2 regions of the Pseudomonas sp. LB3P25 genome follow, and region 2 is predicted to be linked to the other one. Evidence: predicted binding sites of a transcription regulator. Region 2 holds the regulator's gene; the other holds the start of a gene.
What was found. The regulator FliA, encoded in region 2, starts transcription of late flagellar genes. The targets are predictions, from matches to a motif close to CTAAAGTTTNNNNNNNNNNNGCCGNTAA.

Region 1: a site for FliA is predicted at 1,253-1,280, ahead of ACYZTW_RS07685 (methyl-accepting chemotaxis protein). Genes of this name have one in related genera too.

Annotation. Positions count from the first base shown of each region.
Region 1 is NZ_CM142711.1:1,761,365-1,764,372, reverse strand. It holds gene ACYZTW_RS07685 (methyl-accepting chemotaxis protein) at 1-1,138, opposite strand, end outside; gene ACYZTW_RS07680 (transporter) at 1,642-2,664, shown strand; gene ACYZTW_RS07675 (inorganic phosphate transporter) at 2,939-3,008, shown strand, end outside.
Region 2 is NZ_CM142711.1:5,427,109-5,441,709, forward strand. It holds gene ACYZTW_RS24970 (CheW domain-containing protein) at 1-805, opposite strand, end outside; gene ACYZTW_RS24975 (ParA family protein) at 923-1,711, opposite strand; gene motD (flagellar motor protein MotD) at 1,755-2,648, opposite strand; gene ACYZTW_RS24985 (flagellar motor protein) at 2,664-3,404, opposite strand; gene ACYZTW_RS24990 (protein-glutamate methylesterase/protein-glutamine glutaminase) at 3,404-4,534, opposite strand; gene ACYZTW_RS24995 (chemotaxis protein CheA) at 4,584-6,827, opposite strand; gene ACYZTW_RS25000 (protein phosphatase CheZ) at 6,842-7,630, opposite strand; gene ACYZTW_RS25005 (chemotaxis response regulator CheY) at 7,661-8,032, opposite strand; gene fliA (RNA polymerase sigma factor FliA) at 8,200-8,940, opposite strand; gene fleN (flagellar synthesis regulator FleN) at 8,937-9,767, opposite strand; gene flhF (flagellar biosynthesis protein FlhF) at 9,884-11,212, opposite strand; gene flhA (flagellar biosynthesis protein FlhA) at 11,224-13,353, opposite strand; gene flhB (flagellar biosynthesis protein FlhB) at 13,599-14,601, opposite strand, start outside.

The DNA.
Region 1 (3,008 bases), 3.4 Mb from region 2:
CGCGAATCACTTCCAGTACCTTCCCGATGCGCCCGCTGTCGGTTTCCAGACGACGGATGACCGTGGCGGTATTGGCGATTTCGCCGCGCATTTGGGTGATGGTGTGAATGGTGCCCTGCATGACCTTTTCGCCCTGCTGGGCGGACTGGTCGGCATCGTCGGCGGCACGTGCCGCATCGGCAGCGTGGCGTGCGACTTCTTGCGCGGTAGCGGACATTTCGTTCATTGCCGTGGCCACCTGATCAGTACGGTTGAACTGCTCGTTAGTGCCGCTGGCCATCAGGGTGGCGATGGAATTCAGTTCACCGCTGGCGCTGTCCAGATCCTTGGCGCTGCACTGTAAACGGCTGAAGGTTTCGGCGAGAAAATCGCGCAGGGTGTTGGCGGCCATTGCCAGTTTGCCCAGCTCGTCCTGTCGGGTGCTGGTCACGCGTTCGGCGAAACGACCCTGGCTGAGTTGCGCCACGTACTCGATCAGTTTGCGAATCGGTTCCACCAGGTTGCGGTTGACCAGCCACAGGCTCAACAACCCGATCAACAGACCCGAGGCGAGCATCACAATGATCCCCAGCAACACAGTGCGATCGGCGTCGGCGCTGATCAGCTTCGATTGCTCGGCACCCTGCTTGCGCAATTCGCTGACCAACTCGCTCATCTGATCGCTGGTCGCGCGGTCCACACCTTTGACCGCCGTGTCGCCAGCCGTTGGGTCGGCACCTGCCGCCACGTAGGCATCACGGCCCTTCTGATAGGCCGCACCCAACAGGCGATGTTCGTCCCGCAGGCGTTCGATGCGAGTCTGGAGTGACGACTCGATACCCTTCTGCCCGGCCAGTTCGCCGAGGATGCCCTGCACGTCGCGCTGACGGTCTTCGAATTGCTTCCAGTATTTGTCCAGGTCCACAGGCTGCTTGCCGCGTAGCAGGACGTTTTTCCATTCCTGAACCTGCACCTTGAATTGCAGGTTGGCTTCATCGATCAATTGCGAGGTGTGCAGCGGGCCTTCGATCAGATTCGCGTAGTTCTGAACACCGCTGGACAGAAAATGAAAACAGGCCAGGGCGATCAGCAACATGGCCAACAGGCTGCCGCTCAGCAGGGCGAGAATTTGCGCTCTCAAGGACTTTTGCAAAAACATCGGAAGGTACTCATGACAGGAATGAGGCACGCCGGGGTGAGGCGTGAAAGAAGTCCGGACATCCCTGTCTGCGACCTTGGCCAGTGGCCAAAGCCGTGCAAGTTAACGTCAGCAGGATCGGCGTGCCAGAGCGGTTCTTTAATCAATTCCGACCGTCGGTAGTGCCACTATTTCGCCCCCACTGCGCTGTCACAAAACTGTTAAAACTCCTTGCGATGATGCGGCTCAAGTGAACCTGTTAAACCCGCCGTAACGCGATCCGCCCCTGTGGGATCGAGCCTGTGTGGCGAGGGGATTTATCCCCGTTGGGCTGCGAAGCGGCCCCGAAATCGAAAACCGCGGTGGGCCAAGTACACCGCACACGATGGTTTACGACTGCTTCGCAGCCGAACGGGGATAAATCCCCTCGCCACACAGGCTCGCTCCCACAGGGGCGCAGGCGAACGAAGGCTTCGCCAGCTGCTACACAACGCGACCGACAGCGCCTCCTTCAGTGAGACCTCATGAACCACAGCATCGACCAAAGCCATCGCGACACGGACCTGTTCGGTCTGCTGTACGGTTTCAGTTTTCGCCCCGGCGAGCGCGGCCGGGAGCTCGACTCGGCCAAGGCCTTGCAGTGCCTGCAACAACCCGGCGACACCGACGAATTTCTCTGGCTGCACCTGAACCTGGCTCATGCGGCGTGCGAGCGCTGGATGAAAAGCCATCTGGAATTGCCCGACGAGTTTTTCGAAGCGCTGCATGAGGGCTCCCGTTCGACGCGCATCGAGCATGTGGATTCGGCGTTGCTGGCGGTGGTCAACGACGTGGTGTTCAACCTCAGCAGCATGGTTTCGTCCGATGTTTCGACCCTGTGGGTTTGCGCCCGCAGTCGGCTGATCATCAGCGCGCGGCTGCAACCGCTGCACTCGGTGGACAAGCTGCGTTCGTCGGTGAAGGCCGGTGAATGCTTTCGCTCGCCGCTGGAATTGCTGGTGCATCTGCTGCGCGATCAGGGTGAAGTGCTGACCCAGATCGTGCGCAAGACCAGCCTCAGTGTCGATCAGATCGAAGATGAGTTGCTGTCCTCGCGGCTGTCGACCAACCGGGCCGAACTGGGCGCCAATCGTCGGGTGCTGGTGCGCCTGCAACGCTTGTTGGCGCTGGAACCGGGCTCGTTGCTGCGCCTGCTCAATCGCCCGCCGCAGTGGTTGCAGAAGGAGGATGTGAAGGAATTGCGCAAGTCCACCGAGGAGTTCGCGCTGATCATCAACGACCTCACGGCGCTGGGCGAACGGATCAAGCTGTTGCAGGAAGAAATCGCCGCCAACCTCAACGAACAGAGTAACCGCACACTGTTCACCCTGACCGTGGTGACGGTGCTGGCGTTGCCGATCAACATCATCGCCGGGTTCTTTGGCATGAACGTCGGTGGGGTGCCGCTTTCCGGCGACCCGGAAGGGTTCTGGATTCTGGTGGCATTGGTCGCGACGTTTACCGTGATCGCCGGGCGTTGGGCGTTTCGTAAACGCCAGGATTATTAAGCACGGTCGTTGGCCGTCACTGTGGCGAGGGAGCTTGCTCCCGCTGGGCTGCGAAGCGGCCCCAAATCTGCAGCCTGGTTTCTTCAGATAGACCGCATCCACCGATTTGCGACTGCTGCGCAGCCGAGCGGGAGCAAGCTCCCTCGCCACAGGTATGCGGTGGACTCGGATCAACGGATCTGCAAAAACCCAAAACACTGACCCAGGGCAGTCTCTCTGTAACATTCAGCAACGATCATGGGCGACACTCCTTCTCTCCTCAGGATTGTCCGTCATGGCTACTCCTTCCTTCACCGCCGCCCAGGCGCCCGCCAGTAGCGCCAAACCGCAACTCGATAAAAAGC
Region 2 (14,601 bases):
ACTCGGCCAGTGCGGAAACGTCTAGCAATGCACACATGTGCTCAATCACCGTGCCCGCGAGCCATGGCCGCTGACCTCGATGACTTCTCCATTTGATTTCGTTCGGGTCCAGGCGCAACGAACGGCTGACCTGATGCACCGCCAGCCCCCACTCGTAGCCCTGAACCGAAATAACGTATTGCAGGCCCTGGCGGAAATCGTCGCGGTAACGGTCGGGCATGACCCAACGCGCGGTGTCCAATACTTTCAGGTTACCGGCCTGGCTTGGCAGGATCCCGAGGAACCATTCCGGCTGTCCGAACAGCGGCGTAAGCTCGTGGCCGGCCAACGAATAAATCGAGCCCAGGCACACCAGCGGCACGGCCAGGGTCAGCCCGGCGACGTCGAACAACAGGCATTCGAATGGCTCGGCAGCCCAGGACGGACGACCATCGGTTTCCACCGGTGGCGGCGTGTTACTCGGCGGCAGGTGGACTTCGACCACCGGCGGCACCAAGGCTTGCAGTAGCGGGGCGATGGTCGATACCGGCGCGAGAACCGGCGCTGGCGCTTCGAGTACGGCTACCGGTGCTTTCGCCAGGGGCGCTGCTACCGGCGCGGCAACCACGGCGGGTTTCTGCGCATCGCGAGCCTGTTCTTCGAGCACCGCCGCCTGGAACTCGTCCAGCGCAGATTCAACTTCGACCACTGCGGGTAGCGTTTCGATTTGCGGCGGTAATTCTTCGGTCGCCTCCATCAGCAAGCTGTCCAGATAGGACTGCAGCGCCAGTTGCGGACGCGAGGTGATCTTGACCGGCCGATTCATGGGAGCACCCTTGTAGGAGCTGCCGCAGGCTGCGATCTTTTGGCGATTTCAAGGACGTCACAAAGCAAGATCAAAAGATCGCAGCCTGCGGCAGCTCCTACAGGAATTGAGTTCATCTCACGCCACCTGCGGAACAAGTTGTGCGGCCAGCAAATGCTTGAGCAACGCGCGATAAGCCAGCACCCCACGGCTCTTGCCGTCGAACTGCGAAGGCGTCACGCCGGCACGGCTGGCATCACGCAAGCGAGTATCGACTGGAATGTAGCCCTGCCAGATTTCTTCCGGGTACTTGTCGCGCAACACCCGCAGCGTGCCGAGGGAGGCCTGCGTGCGGCGGTCGAACAAGGTCGGCACGATACTGAAAGGCAGCGCCTGTTTACGTGAACGGTTGATCATTGCCAGGGTATTGACCATGCGCTCCAGACCTTTGACCGCCAGGTGTTCGGTCTGTACCGGAATCACCAATTGCTGGCTCGCCGCCAAGGCATTGACCATCAGCACGCCGAGCAACGGCGGGCTGTCGATCACGGCGTAATCGAAGTCCTGCCAAAGTTGCGCCAGGCTCTTGGCAATCACCAGCCCCAAACCACTCTGACCTGGCGACTGGCGCTCAAGGGTCGCGAGTGCGGTGCTTGACGGCAACAGGGAAATACTCTCGTGGCTGGTGGGCAACAACAACTGACCGGGCAAGCCTTGCGGCACACTGCCCTTGTGCAGGAACAAGTCGTAGCTGCTGTGTTCCAGACTGTCGGGGTCGTAACCGAAGTAGCTGGTCATGGAGCCGTGGGGGTCGAGATCGACCACAACCACGCGCTTGCCCGCCTCGGCCAGTAATCCGGCTAAAGCGATAGAGGAAGTGGTTTTACCGACACCACCCTTTTGATTGGCGACTGCCCAGACTCTCATTCGGATTGTTCCTCCCGGTCGAAATGGTCGACCGAGGAAAAGCTCAACGTATTAATGCGGGTGACGGAGAATTGACGGCACTCTCTCGTCCCGGCGACTTGACCGGGGTCGGTGCAGTTTGTGTGCCAGCACGCTTCAACGCGGCATCCGGTTTCGCATTGGCCGTTCCAGTACCGGTGAGGCTGCGGCGTACATCGAGATTTCGTGACACCACCAGCACGACGCGACGGTTACGCGCCCGCCCCTCGGCAGTCGCGTTGTTGGCCACCGGCTGGAACTCGCCGTAACCCACCGACGCCAGACGACCGGGGTTCACACCCTGCATCGCCAGCATGCGCACGATACTCGCCGAACGGGCCGAGGACAGCTCCCAGTTGGTCGGGTATTGCGCGGTGCGGATCGGTTGATCGTCAGTGAAGCCTTCGACGTGAATCGGGTTGTCGAACGGCTTAAGAATCGCGGCAACCTTGTCGATGATGTTGAACGCGATGTCGCTGGGCATGGCGTCGCCGCTGCCGAACAACAGGCTGGAATTGAGTTCGATCTCGACCCACAGCTCGTTGCCGCGAATGGTCATCTGGTTGGAGCTGATCAGGTCGCCGAACGCCGCGCTGATATCGTCGGCGATGCTTTTGAGCGGATCGTTGGCGGCTTGGGCAATGCCGGCGTCGACCTGCTCGCTGTCCTTGACCAACGGCTTGGCCGGGGTGACGGTCTTCGGTCGCTCGTCACCAATCGGGATCGGCTTGAGGGCGCGGTCGGAGTCGGTAAAGACCCCGATCAGCGCTTCGGAAATGACCTTGTACTTGCCTTCGTTGATCGAAGAGATCGAGTACATCACGACGAAGAAAGCGAACAGCAACGTAATGAAGTCGGCGTACGAAACCAGCCAACGCTCATGGTTTACATGTTCTTCAGGTTGGCGACGACGTGCCATGGTCCATGTCTCCCATCAATCCATGAAGCCCTGAAGCTTCAACTCAATAGAGCGAGGGTTTTCACCTTCGGCGATCGACAGGATCCCTTCCAACAACATTTCGCGATAACGCGATTGCCGCAATGCGACGGACTTGAGTTTGGCGGCAATCGGCAGCAGCACCAGGTTGGCACTGGCCACGCCGTAGATGGTCGCGACGAAGGCCACGGCAATGCCGCTACCCAGTTGCGATGGATCGGCCAGGTTGCCCATCACATGGATCAGGCCCATCACCGCACCGATGATGCCGATGGTCGGCGCGTAGCCGCCCATGCTTTCGAAGACTTTGGCGGCTTCGATGTCGCGGCTTTCCTGGGTGTAGAAATCCACTTCCAGGATGCTGCGAATCGCTTCCGGTTCGGCGCCGTCCACCAACAGTTGCAGGCCTTTGCGCGCGTAGTTGTCAGATTCGGCGTCGGCCACCCCTTCCAGACCGAGCAAGCCTTCCTTGCGCGCGGTCAGGCTCCAGTTCACGACGCGATCGATGCCGCCTGCCAGGTCCACGCGTGGGGGGAACAGGATCCAGGCCAGAATCTGCATGGCGCGTTTGAAGGCGCTCATCGGCGCCTGCAACAGCGCCGCACCGATGGTCCCACCGAGTACGATCAACGCTGCCGGGCCGTTGGCCAGGGCACCGAGGTGACCGCCTTCAAGGTAGTTTCCGCCAATGATGGCGACAAACGCCATGATGATCCCGATAAGGCTTAAAACATCCATCAGATACAAGCCTCGACCAGATGCTTGCCAATATCGTCCAGGCCGTACACCGCATCGGCGAGTTCAGCTTTGACGATGGCCATCGGCATGCCGTAGATCACGCAGCTGGCTTCATCCTGAGCCCAGATTGCACTGCCGCCCTGCTTGAGCAGACGCGCGCCTTCACGACCGTCGGCGCCCATGCCGGTCAATACGACCGCCAGAACTTTGTCACCGTAAGACTTGGCCGCGGAACCGAAGGTGATGTCCACGCACGGCTTGTAGTTCAGACGTTCGTCACCCGGGAGGATTTTCACTGCGCCACGACCGTCGATCATCATTTGCTTGCCACCCGGCGCCAGCAACGCCAGGCCCGGACGCAGGATGTCGCCATCCTCGGCTTCCTTGACGCTGATGCGGCAGAGCTTGTCCAGACGCTCGGCGAAGGCCTTGGTAAAGGCAGCCGGCATGTGCTGGATCAATACGATGGGGGCTGGGAAGTTGGCCGGCAATTGGGTCAGAACCCGCTGCAGGGCAACCGGGCCGCCAGTGGACGTACCGATGGCGACCAGTTTGTAGGCTTTGCGTTTCGGCGCAGGCGACGACGAGGCTGGGGCATGTGCACGAGCCGGAATCGGAGCCGGTGCCGGACGCGCAGGCGCGCTGCTGCCGTAGCTGCTGACGCTGGCAGGTGCTGGCGTCGGTGCAGGCGCGGCCACCGGGGCCGGGGCGCTGTAGGTGCTTGCACGACGGTTACTGCGCGAAATACTGAGAATCTTCTCGCACAGCAGTTGCTTGACCTTCTCCGGGTTGCGGGAGATGTCTTCGAAATTCTTCGGCAGGAAATCCACCGCGCCAGCGTCCAGCGCGTCGAGGGTTACCCGAGCGCCTTCGTGGGTCAGCGAGGAGAACATCAACACCGGGGTCGGACAGCGCTGCATGATGTGCCGCACCGCCGTGATGCCATCCATCATCGGCATCTCGTAGTCCATGGTGATCACATCTGGCTTGAGGGCCAGCGCCTGATCGATTGCCTCTTTTCCGTTGGTCGCCGTGCCGACGACCTGGATATTCGGATCCGCTGAAAGAATTTCCGAGACGCGGCGGCGGAAAAACCCCGAATCGTCCACCACGAGGACTTTAACTGCCATAAACACTCCGTTAGACGGAGCGAGGCTCAGTCGCCCCGCCCCACCAGAATCAAATACGCCGTGCGGCGTAACGCTTGAGCATGCTCGGAACATCGAGAATCAGCGCAATGCGGCCGTCACCGGTGATGGTGGCGCCGGACATGCCCGGGGTTCCCTGGAGCATTTTGCCCAATGGCTTGATGACCACTTCTTCCTGGCCCACCAGTTGATCGACGACGAAGCCGATCCGCTGAGTGCCCACCGAAAGGATCACCACATGGCCTTCGCGCTGCTCTTCGTGAGCGGCAGAGCTGACCAGCCAGCGTTTGAGGTAGAACAATGGCAGCGCCTTGTCCCGCACGATCACCACTTCCTGGCCGTCCACCACGTTGGTGCGCGACAGGTCGAGGTGGAAGATCTCGTTGACGTTCACCAGCGGGAACGCAAACGCCTGGTTGCCGAGCATGACCATCAGCGTTGGCATGATCGCCAGGGTCAACGGGACCTTGATGACGATCTTCGAGCCCTTGCCCTTGGTCGAATAGATATTGATGGTGCCGTTGAGCTGGGCGATTTTGGTTTTCACCACGTCCATGCCCACGCCGCGTCCGGAGACATCGGAAATTTCGGTCTTGGTCGAGAAACCCGGCGCGAAGATCAGGTTGAAGCAATCGGACTCGCTGAGGCGATCGGCTGCATCCTTGTCCATCAAGCCTTTTTTCACGGCAATGCCGCGCAGAACATCGGCGTCCATGCCCTTGCCGTCATCGGAGATGGACAGCAGGATGTGGTCGCCTTCCTGTTCAGCGGACAGGATCACCTTGCCGCTGCGAGGCTTGCCCATTGCTTCGCGCTCGGCCGGCTCTTCAATACCGTGGTCGACCGAGTTGCGCACCAAGTGGACCAACGGGTCGGCCAGGGCCTCGACGAGGTTCTTGTCGAGGTCGGTTTCTTCGCCGACCAGTTCCAGGTTGATCTCTTTCTTGAGCTGGCGAGCCAGGTCGCGAACCAGGCGCGGGAAGCGTCCGAAGACTTTCTTGATCGGTTGCATCCGGGTCTTCATGACCGCGGTTTGCAGGTCGGCTGTGACCACGTCGAGGTTCGACACGGCCTTGGACATGGCTTCGTCGCCGCTGTTGAGGCCCAGACGTACCAAGCGGTTACGCACCAGTACCAACTCGCCGACCATGTTCATGATTTCGTCGAGACGCGCGGTATCGACCCGCACGGTGGTCTCGGCTTCGCTGGCTGGTTTTTCCGGTGGTGGCGCGGCCGGGGCGCGCGCCGGAGCCGGGGCAGCAGCGACAGGTTTCGGCGCTTCGGCTTTAGGCTCGGGCGCTTTGGCGACGGGTTTCGGTGCAACAGCCTTGGCCACTGACGCCGCAACCGAAGCGCTGGCGCCGGTAGCGGTGCCCACTTCAGTGAACTTGCCCTTGCCGTGCAATTCATCGAGCAGCGATTCGAACTCGTGATCGGAGATCAGGTCGCCGCCAGCCGCTTTAGCGGTGGGCGCAGCCGGGGCCGGAACCGCAGCAATGGCCGATTCCAACGCATCCACGGCAAAGTTGCCCTTGCCGTGCAACTGATCGAGCAGTGCTTCGAACTCGTCGTCAGTGATATCGGAGCTGTCGCCTGCCGCTTTCGGGGCAGCCGGTGCGGCTGGCGCCGGGGCTACCGCATCGACGGCGAACTGGCCCTTACCGTGCAGCTGATCGAGCAACGACTCGAACTCGGCATCGGTAATTTCGTCGCTGGTAGCGGCATTACCCGCCGGCAGCGGAGCAGCCGCCGGGGCCTCTGCCTGCGCCTTGACGGCGTTCAGCGAGTCCAGCAGTTGTTCGAATTCATTATCGGTGATGTCACCCGACTCGCTTTCAGCAGCCGGTGTTTCGACCACGTCGGCTACCGGTGCGGCTTCTTCAGTTTGCGGCTCGGCCAGACGGGCCAGCGCTGCCAGCAACTCAGGCGTGGCAGCCGTGATCGGACTGCGCTCGCGGACTTCGGTAAACATGCTGTTCACCGCATCCAGCGCTTCGAGAACCACGTCCATCAGTTCCGAGTCGACGCGACGCTCACCCTTGCGCAGGATGTCGAACACGTTCTCGGCGATGTGACAGCACTCCACCAGCTCGTTGAGTTGGAGGAAGCCGGCGCCTCCTTTTACAGTGTGAAAACCGCGAAAAATTGCATTGAGCAAGTCCGCATCATCCGGTCGGCTTTCAAGCTCGACCAGCTGTTCGGACAGTTGCTCTAGAATCTCGCCGGCCTCAACCAGGAAATCCTGAAGGATCTCTTCATCGGCGCCGAAGCTCATGTGTAGGGGTGCTCCTAGAATCCAAGGCTGGAAAGCAAATCGTCTACATCGTCCTGACCGGACACAACGTCTTCTCTTTTATCGGCATGAATCTGCGGACCTTCACCCTGAGAGAGATGTTTTTGCGGATCTTTTTCTGCCAGCATCGCTTCATGGTCATGTTCGATGCCCGCAAAGCGGTCCACCTGGCTGGCCATAAGCACGAGCTTGAGCAGGTTGCTTTCAACTTCGGTGACCAATTGGGTCACGCGCTTGATCACTTGACCGGTGAGGTCCTGGTAATCCTGAGCGAGCAGAATGTCGTTGAGGTTGCTCGACACAACCCGATTGTCTTCGCTGCTGCGTGTCAGGAAACCGTCGACTCGCCGGGCCAGTTCGCGGAACTCTTCAGCCCCGACTTCGCGACGCATGAACCGTCCCCAGTCGGTGCTCAAGGCCTGGGCTTCGTTGCTCAGGCTGTTGACCAGCGGCGTGGCGTTTTCCACCAGGTCCATGGTGCGGTTGGCAGCAGCCTCGGTCAGCTTGACCACATAACCCAGACGCTCGGTGGCATCCGTGATCTGCGAGACTTCCTCGGCTTGCGGCATGTGCGGGTCAATCTGAAAATTGACGATCGCGCTATGCAGCTCGCGGGTGAGCTTGCCCACTTCCTGATACAGGCCACGGTCACGGGTCTGATTGAGCTCATGGATCAGTTGCACAGCGTCGCCGAACCTGCCTTTTTCAAGGCTTTCGACCAGTTCGACCGCGTGTTTTTTCAGAGTCGATTCGAAATCGCCCTGTGAAGACTCGTAATGCTCCATAGCTCCCCCGTGGCGCAGTGGCTTCGCAAATCAACCGATGCGTTCGAAAATCTTCTCGATTTTTTCTTTTAACGCCTGGGCCGTGAAGGGCTTGACCACATAGCCGTTAACACCGGCCTGGGCTGCCTCGATGATCTGCTCGCGCTTGGCTTCAGCGGTCACCATCAGCACCGGCAGGTGCTTGAGCTTTTCATCGGCGCGCACGTGGCGCAGCAGATCGATACCGGTCATGCCAGGCATGTTCCAGTCTGTTACCAGAAAGTCGATGCTGCCGCTGTTGAGAACCGGAATGGCGGTAGTGCCATCGTCGGCCTCGACCGTGTTGGTGAACCCAAGGTCACGCAACAGGTTTTTAATGATCCGCCGCATCGTTGAGAAGTCATCAACGATGAGGATTTTCATGTTCTTGTCCAATTCGACCTCCAAGCAGTCTTAAACGCGCCCAGCACCTGGACGCGCCATTTCAATCAATCCGGCAAAGCACTCAATGACTGTCTGGAGCACAACAGATCGGGACCGGTACGGTTCAACACCCCACCCGCCGCGTTCGCAGTGTCCCCACACTGCCTTCAGCGCGCTCGCCACTCCCCCAAACGCCCCCGCAAACGGGCCGCGCACTGGCTGTGTAACTGGCTGACCCGAGATTCGCTGACCCCCAGGACCTCACCGATTTCCTTGAGATTCAACTCTTCGTCGTAGTACAGCGCCAACACCAGTCGCTCACGCTCCGGCAAATTGGCAATCGCGTCCGCCAGCGCCGCCTGGAAGCGTTCATCTTCCAGATCGCGTGACGGCTCCAGATGAGCACTGGCGCCATCCTCGTGCAGCCCTTCGTGTTCGCCGTCCTGCAACAGATCGTCGAAACTGAATAACCGGCTGCCCAGGGTGTCGTTCAAAATCCCGTAATAATCGTCGAGACTCAATTGGAGTTCGGCCGCAACCTCGTGATCTTTAGCGTCACGGCCGGTTTTAGCTTCAATCGAGCGAATTGCGTCGCTGACCATGCGGGTATTGCGGTGGACCGAACGTGGCGCCCAGTCCCCCTTGCGTACTTCATCGAGCATCGCGCCGCGGATTCGAATGCCCGCGTACGTCTCGAAACTCGCGCCTTTGCTGGCGTCGTATTTGGTCGACACTTCAAGCAGGCCGATCATCCCGGCCTGGATCAGGTCTTCGACCTGGACACTGGCCGGCAGACGCGCCAGCAAGTGGTAGGCAATGCGTTTAACCAGTGGCGCGTAACGCTCGATCAGCTCGTACTGCGCATCACGTGCCGACTTCTTGTAGAGGTTATAGCCACTGGCTGTCATAGCACGGGTCCTGCGGTTTGTTGCACGAGGCGCTCGACGAAAAACTCCAGGTGCCCACGCGGGTTGGCAGGCAGCGGCCAGGTATCGACCTTCTGTGCAATGGCCTTGAACGCCAGTGAGCACTTGGAACGCGGGAAGGCTTCGTAAACGGCGCGCTGCTTCTGCACAGCCTTGCGCACGCTTTCGTCGTAAGGCACTGCGCCGACGTATTGTAAGGCGACGTCAAGGAAGCGATCCGTGACCTTGGTCAACTTGGCGAACAGGTTGCGCCCTTCCTGCGGGCTCTGGGCCATGTTGGCCAGGACGCGGAAACGGTTCATGCCGTAATCGCGGTTCAGCAGTTTGATCAGTGCGTAGGCATCGGTGATCGAGGTCGGTTCGTCGCAGACCACCAGCAAGACTTCTTGCGCCGCGCGAACGAAACTGACGACCGAGTCACCAATGCCCGCGGCGGTGTCGATCACCAACACGTCGAGGTTGTCGCCGATATCGCTGAACGCCTGGATCAGGCCGGCGTGTTGAGCCGGGCTCAAATGAACCATGCTCTGTGTGCCGGACGCGGCCGGGACGATGCGGATACCGCCAGGGCCCTGCAACAACACGTCGCGCAGCTCGCAGCGGCCCTCGATCACGTCGGCCAAAGTACGTTTGGGTGTCAGTCCCAGCAGAACGTCGACGTTCGCCAGCCCCAGATCGGCGTCCAACAGCATGACGCGCCGACCGAGCTCAGCTAGAGCCAGGGACAAGTTCACTGACACGTTAGTCTTCCCGACGCCACCTTTGCCGCCGGTCACCGCGATCACCTGTACGGGATGCATGCTGCCCATGAATTTTCTTTACCTTGTCTTACTTAGACGGAGGCCACATTACTGGCTGCGCGTTCACTAACTGAACAATGCATGGCAGACCATCGATGTAGGTACAAAAACTGTTCATTAGTACCTCAGCCGACCTGCTTGGTCGGGCTGTGGTAAATATCAGCGAACATGTCAGCCATGGCTTCTTCGCTGGGTTCTTCTTGCATTTGCACGCTGACGGCGCGACTGACCAACTGATGACGACGCGGCAGATGTAAATCATCCGGAATCCGCGGGCCATCGGTCAGGTAGGCCACCGGCAACTCATGACTGATGGCCAGGCTCAACACCTCGCCCAGACTTGCCGTTTCATCCAGTTTAGTCAGGATGCAGCCAGCGAGGCCGCAGCGTTTGTAACTGTGATAAGCGGCCGTTAGAACCTGTTTCTGGCTGGTGGTTGCCAAAACCAGATAATTTTTCGATTTGATGCCACGACCGGCCAGGCTTTCAAGCTGCATGCGCAGTGCCGGATCGCTGGCCTGAAGGCCCGCGGTATCGATCAGCACCACGCGTTTGCGCAGCAAAGGCTCCAGCGCCTGCACCAGCGACTGGCCCGGATCGACATGCGTCACCGACACATTGAGAATGCGGCCCAACGTCTTGAGTTGTTCCTGAGCACCAATGCGGTAGCTGTCCATGCTCACCAGCGCGATGTTCTGCGCGCCGTACTTGAGTACGTAGCGGGCTGCGAGCTTGGCCAGGGTGGTGGTCTTGCCCATGCCGGCAGGGCCGACCATGGCAATCACGCCGCCCTCTTCCAAAGGCTCGACTTCCGGTGTGGCGATCATCCGCGCCAGGTGCGCCAGCAACATGCGCCAGGCCTGACGAGGTTCTTCAATATCGGTAATCAGCGCCAGCAAATCGCGCGACAACGGGCCGGACAGGCCGATGCGTTGCAGGCGACGCCAAAGGTTGGCCTGGGCCGGACGGCTGCCTTGCAGCTGATTCCAGGCCAGGGAGCCGAGTTGCACTTCCATCAGTTCGCGCAGGCTGTTGAGTTCGAAACGCATCGAGTCGAACGCCCGTGGATCCACGCCACCGGAGGCAGGTGCCGCGGCCGGTGCAGGACGACGGGGTTCCGCGTAGGTCGGTTCGATCAGCGGCTCGGCGGCGGTCAACGGCAGGCCGGCGAACAACTGGCGATTGGTGGACTTATCGCTCTCGCCATCGCTGCGCAGGCTCAGCTCGGCCTGAGCGGTGACGATCCGCGACTGGGTCTTGCGCAGCTCGTCTTCGAGTTCCATGTTCGGAACGCGCGGGGCCAGCGCCGACAACTTGTAATCCAGGGCAGCCGTCAGCTCGACACCACCGGCGATCCGGCGGTTGCCAATGATAGCGGCATCAGCGCCCAGCTCATCACGAACCAGTTTCATGGCCTGACGCATATCGGCGGCGAAAAAACGCTTAACTTGCATATACCACTACCTCAGCCGTTGGGCCCTACTGTCGCAACGATGGTCACTTGCTTGTTGTCAGGGATTTCCTGGTAAGCCAACACATGCAAACCCGGGACTGCCAATCGGCCGAATCGCGACAGCATCGCGCGAACCGGGCCGGCTACCAGCAGAATCACCGGTTGACCTTGCATTTCCTGACGCTGCGCCGCATCGATCAACGAGCGTTGCAGTTTCTCAGCCATGCTTGGCTCCAGCAGAACGCCCTCTTCCGAGCCTTGTCCTGCCTTCTGAAGACTATTGAGCAATATTTGTTCCAACCTTGGCTCCAGGGTGATCACTGGTAGCTCGGAGTCAGTCCCTACAATGCTTTGGACGATTGCGCGGGATACGCCGACGCGCACCGCAGCCACCAGCGCGGCAGTATCTTGACTCTTGCTGGCATTGTTGGCGATGGCCTCGGCAATGCTGCGAATGTCCCGTACTGGCACCTGTTCGGCCAACAAAGCCTGCAAAACTTTGAGCAGCTGCGACAGCGATACCACACCAGGCACCAGCTCTTCGGCCAGTTTTGGCGAGTTTTTGGCCAGCAATTGCATGAGCTGCTGCACTTCTTCGTGACCGATCAGCTCGCTCGAGTGCTTGTACAAAATCTGGTTCAAGTGGGTTGCCACGACCGTACTGGCATCGACCACGGTGTAACCGAGGGATTGTGCCTGGGCACGCTGGCTGATTTCGATCCAGACCGCCTCCAGACCGAAAGCCGGATCTTTGGCGGTAATGCCGTTGAGCGTCCCGTAGACCTGCCCCGGGTTGATCGCCAGCTCGCGCTCCGGATAAATCTCTGCTTCGGCCAGGATCACCCCCATCAGGGTCAGGCGATAGGCACTCGGCGCCAGGTCGAGGTTGTCACGGATATGCACGGTCGGCATCAGGAAGCCCAGATCCTGGGACAGCTTCTTGCGCACGCCCTTGATCCGCGCCAGCAACTGACCACCCTGGTTGCGGTCCACCAGCGGAATCAGCCGGTAGCCGACTTCCAGGCCGATCATGTCGATCGGCGTCACGTCATCCCAGCCAAGCTCCTTGGTTTCCTGAGCGCGAGCTGGCGATGGCAGCAATTCCTGTTGACGCTTGACCTCTTGCAGAGCCTGAACCTTGACCACGTTCTGCTTCTTCCAGAACAGGTACGCGCCGCCGGCCGCCAGGGCTGCCATGCTGAGAAAGGAAAAGTGCGGCATGCCCGGCACGAGGCCCATCACCGCCATCAAACCCGCCGCCACGGCCAACGCTTTGGGCGAGGCGAACATCTGGCGATTGATCTGCTTGCCCATGTCTTCCGAACCGGAAGCACGGGTCACCATGATCGCTGCTGCTGTAGATAAAAGCAGTGATGGCAATTGCGCCACCAAACCGTCACCAATCGTCAGCAATGCGTAAACCTTGCCGGCGTCGGCGAAGCTCATGTTGTGCTGGAAGATACCGACCGCCATGCCACCAATCAGGTTGATGAACAGGATCAGCAGACCGGCAATGGCGTCACCGCGAACGAATTTGCTGGCACCGTCCATGGAACCGTAGAACTCGGCTTCCTGGGCCACTTCCATCCGGCGCAGCTTGGCCTGGTTCTGGTCGATCAGTCCGGCGTTCAAGTCGGCGTCGATCGCCATTTGTTTACCGGGCATCGCATCGAGGGTGAAGCGTGCGCTCACCTCGGAAATCCGCCCGGCACCCTTGGTCACCACGACGAAGTTGATGATCATCAAAATTGCGAAGACGACGATACCGACCACGTAGTTACCGCCGATCACCACCTCACCGAAGGCCTGGATCACCTTACCGGCGGCGGCATGGCCGTCCTGACCGTGGAGCATCACCACCCGCGTGGAGGCCACGTTGAGCGCCAGTCGCAGCAATGTTGCCACCAGCAGAATGGTCGGGAACACCGCAAAATCCAGCGGCCGCAAGGCGTAGACGCACACCAGCAGCACGACGATGGACAAGGCAATGTTAAACGTGAAAAACACATCCAGCAGGAACGGCGGCACCGGCAACATCATCATTGCCAACATGACCAGCAGCAACAACGGCACGCCCAGATTGCCCCGACTTAAGTCGGCAACGTTTGTGCGGGCACTGTTGAGTAACTGAGAGCGATCCACCGGTTTTCCCCGTTCCTTTAAAGCAAACTTTTGACGCCTGAAGCAGGCGCAGAGCCGCTACTGCAAGAAGCCTTCCAACTTTTGCCGAAGTGCGAAACAGAGAGATTGATTGAGCCTTTGTAGCAGCTGCCGAGCCTGCGAGGCTGCGTCCGAGCCGGGGTCGCGCTCAACCGAAGTTCTCGCAAAGGTTTACGACTGCTGCGCAGCCGAACGCAGCCTCGCAGGCTCGGCAGCTGCTACAGGCATCAGGAGTCGCGCCGCAAGTCTGGAGGAATCGGCAAATCATCCTTGAGCGGATCCGGGCGTTTGCTCTTGCCTGCGCGGTGCTGGCGGATCTGATAAACGTAAGCGAGCACCTGAGCGACGGCAAGGTAGAGCCCGCCGGGGATTTCCTGCTCAAGCTCGGTGGAGTAGTAGATCGAACGCGCCAGCGCCGGCGACTCAAGCAGCAGCACTTCGTTGGCCATCGCGATTTCACGGATCTTCAAGGCAAGGAAGTCGCTGCCCTTGGCGATCAACATAGGCGCCCCGCCCTTGTCTGGATCGTACTTGAGCGCTACGGCGTAGTGAGTCGGGTTGGTGATGACCACATCGGCGTCGGGAATCGCCGCCATCATCCGGCGCTGGGACATGTCGCGCTGCAGCTGGCGAATCCGTTGCTTAACCTCTGGCTTCCCTTCCTGATCCTTATGCTCGTCACGCACTTCCTGCTTGGTCATCAGCAGTTTCTTGTGGCTTTCCCAAAGCTGCACCGGCACGTCCACCGCGGCGATGATGATCAGCCCGCAGGCCATCCACAAAGCGCTCCAACCCACTACTTGCAGACAATGGATGACCGCGAGCTCCAACGGCTCGTGTCCAATGCGCATCAGGTCGTCGATGTCCGACGACAACACCATCAGTGCCACCGTCAGGATGATTAAAAACTTCGCCAGCGCCTGGAGCAGCTCCACCAGCGCCTTCGTCGAAAACATCCGTTTGAGGCCGGCGGCAGGATTCATCCGACTGAACTTCGGCGCCATGGTGCCAGCCGAAAAAAGCCATCCACCCAGGGAGATAGGTCCAATCAATGCTGCCAACACCAGGGTAATCATGATCGGCTGGATCCCCAGCAAAGCGATCAGCCCTGAGTTCATCAGGTAGGTACTCATGGAGCGCTGATCGAGGATGACTTCACGCGGCAGGGAAAAATTCATCCGCATCAGATCCATCAGATCCTGCGCCAGCGCCCCGCCGAAAATCAGCAGC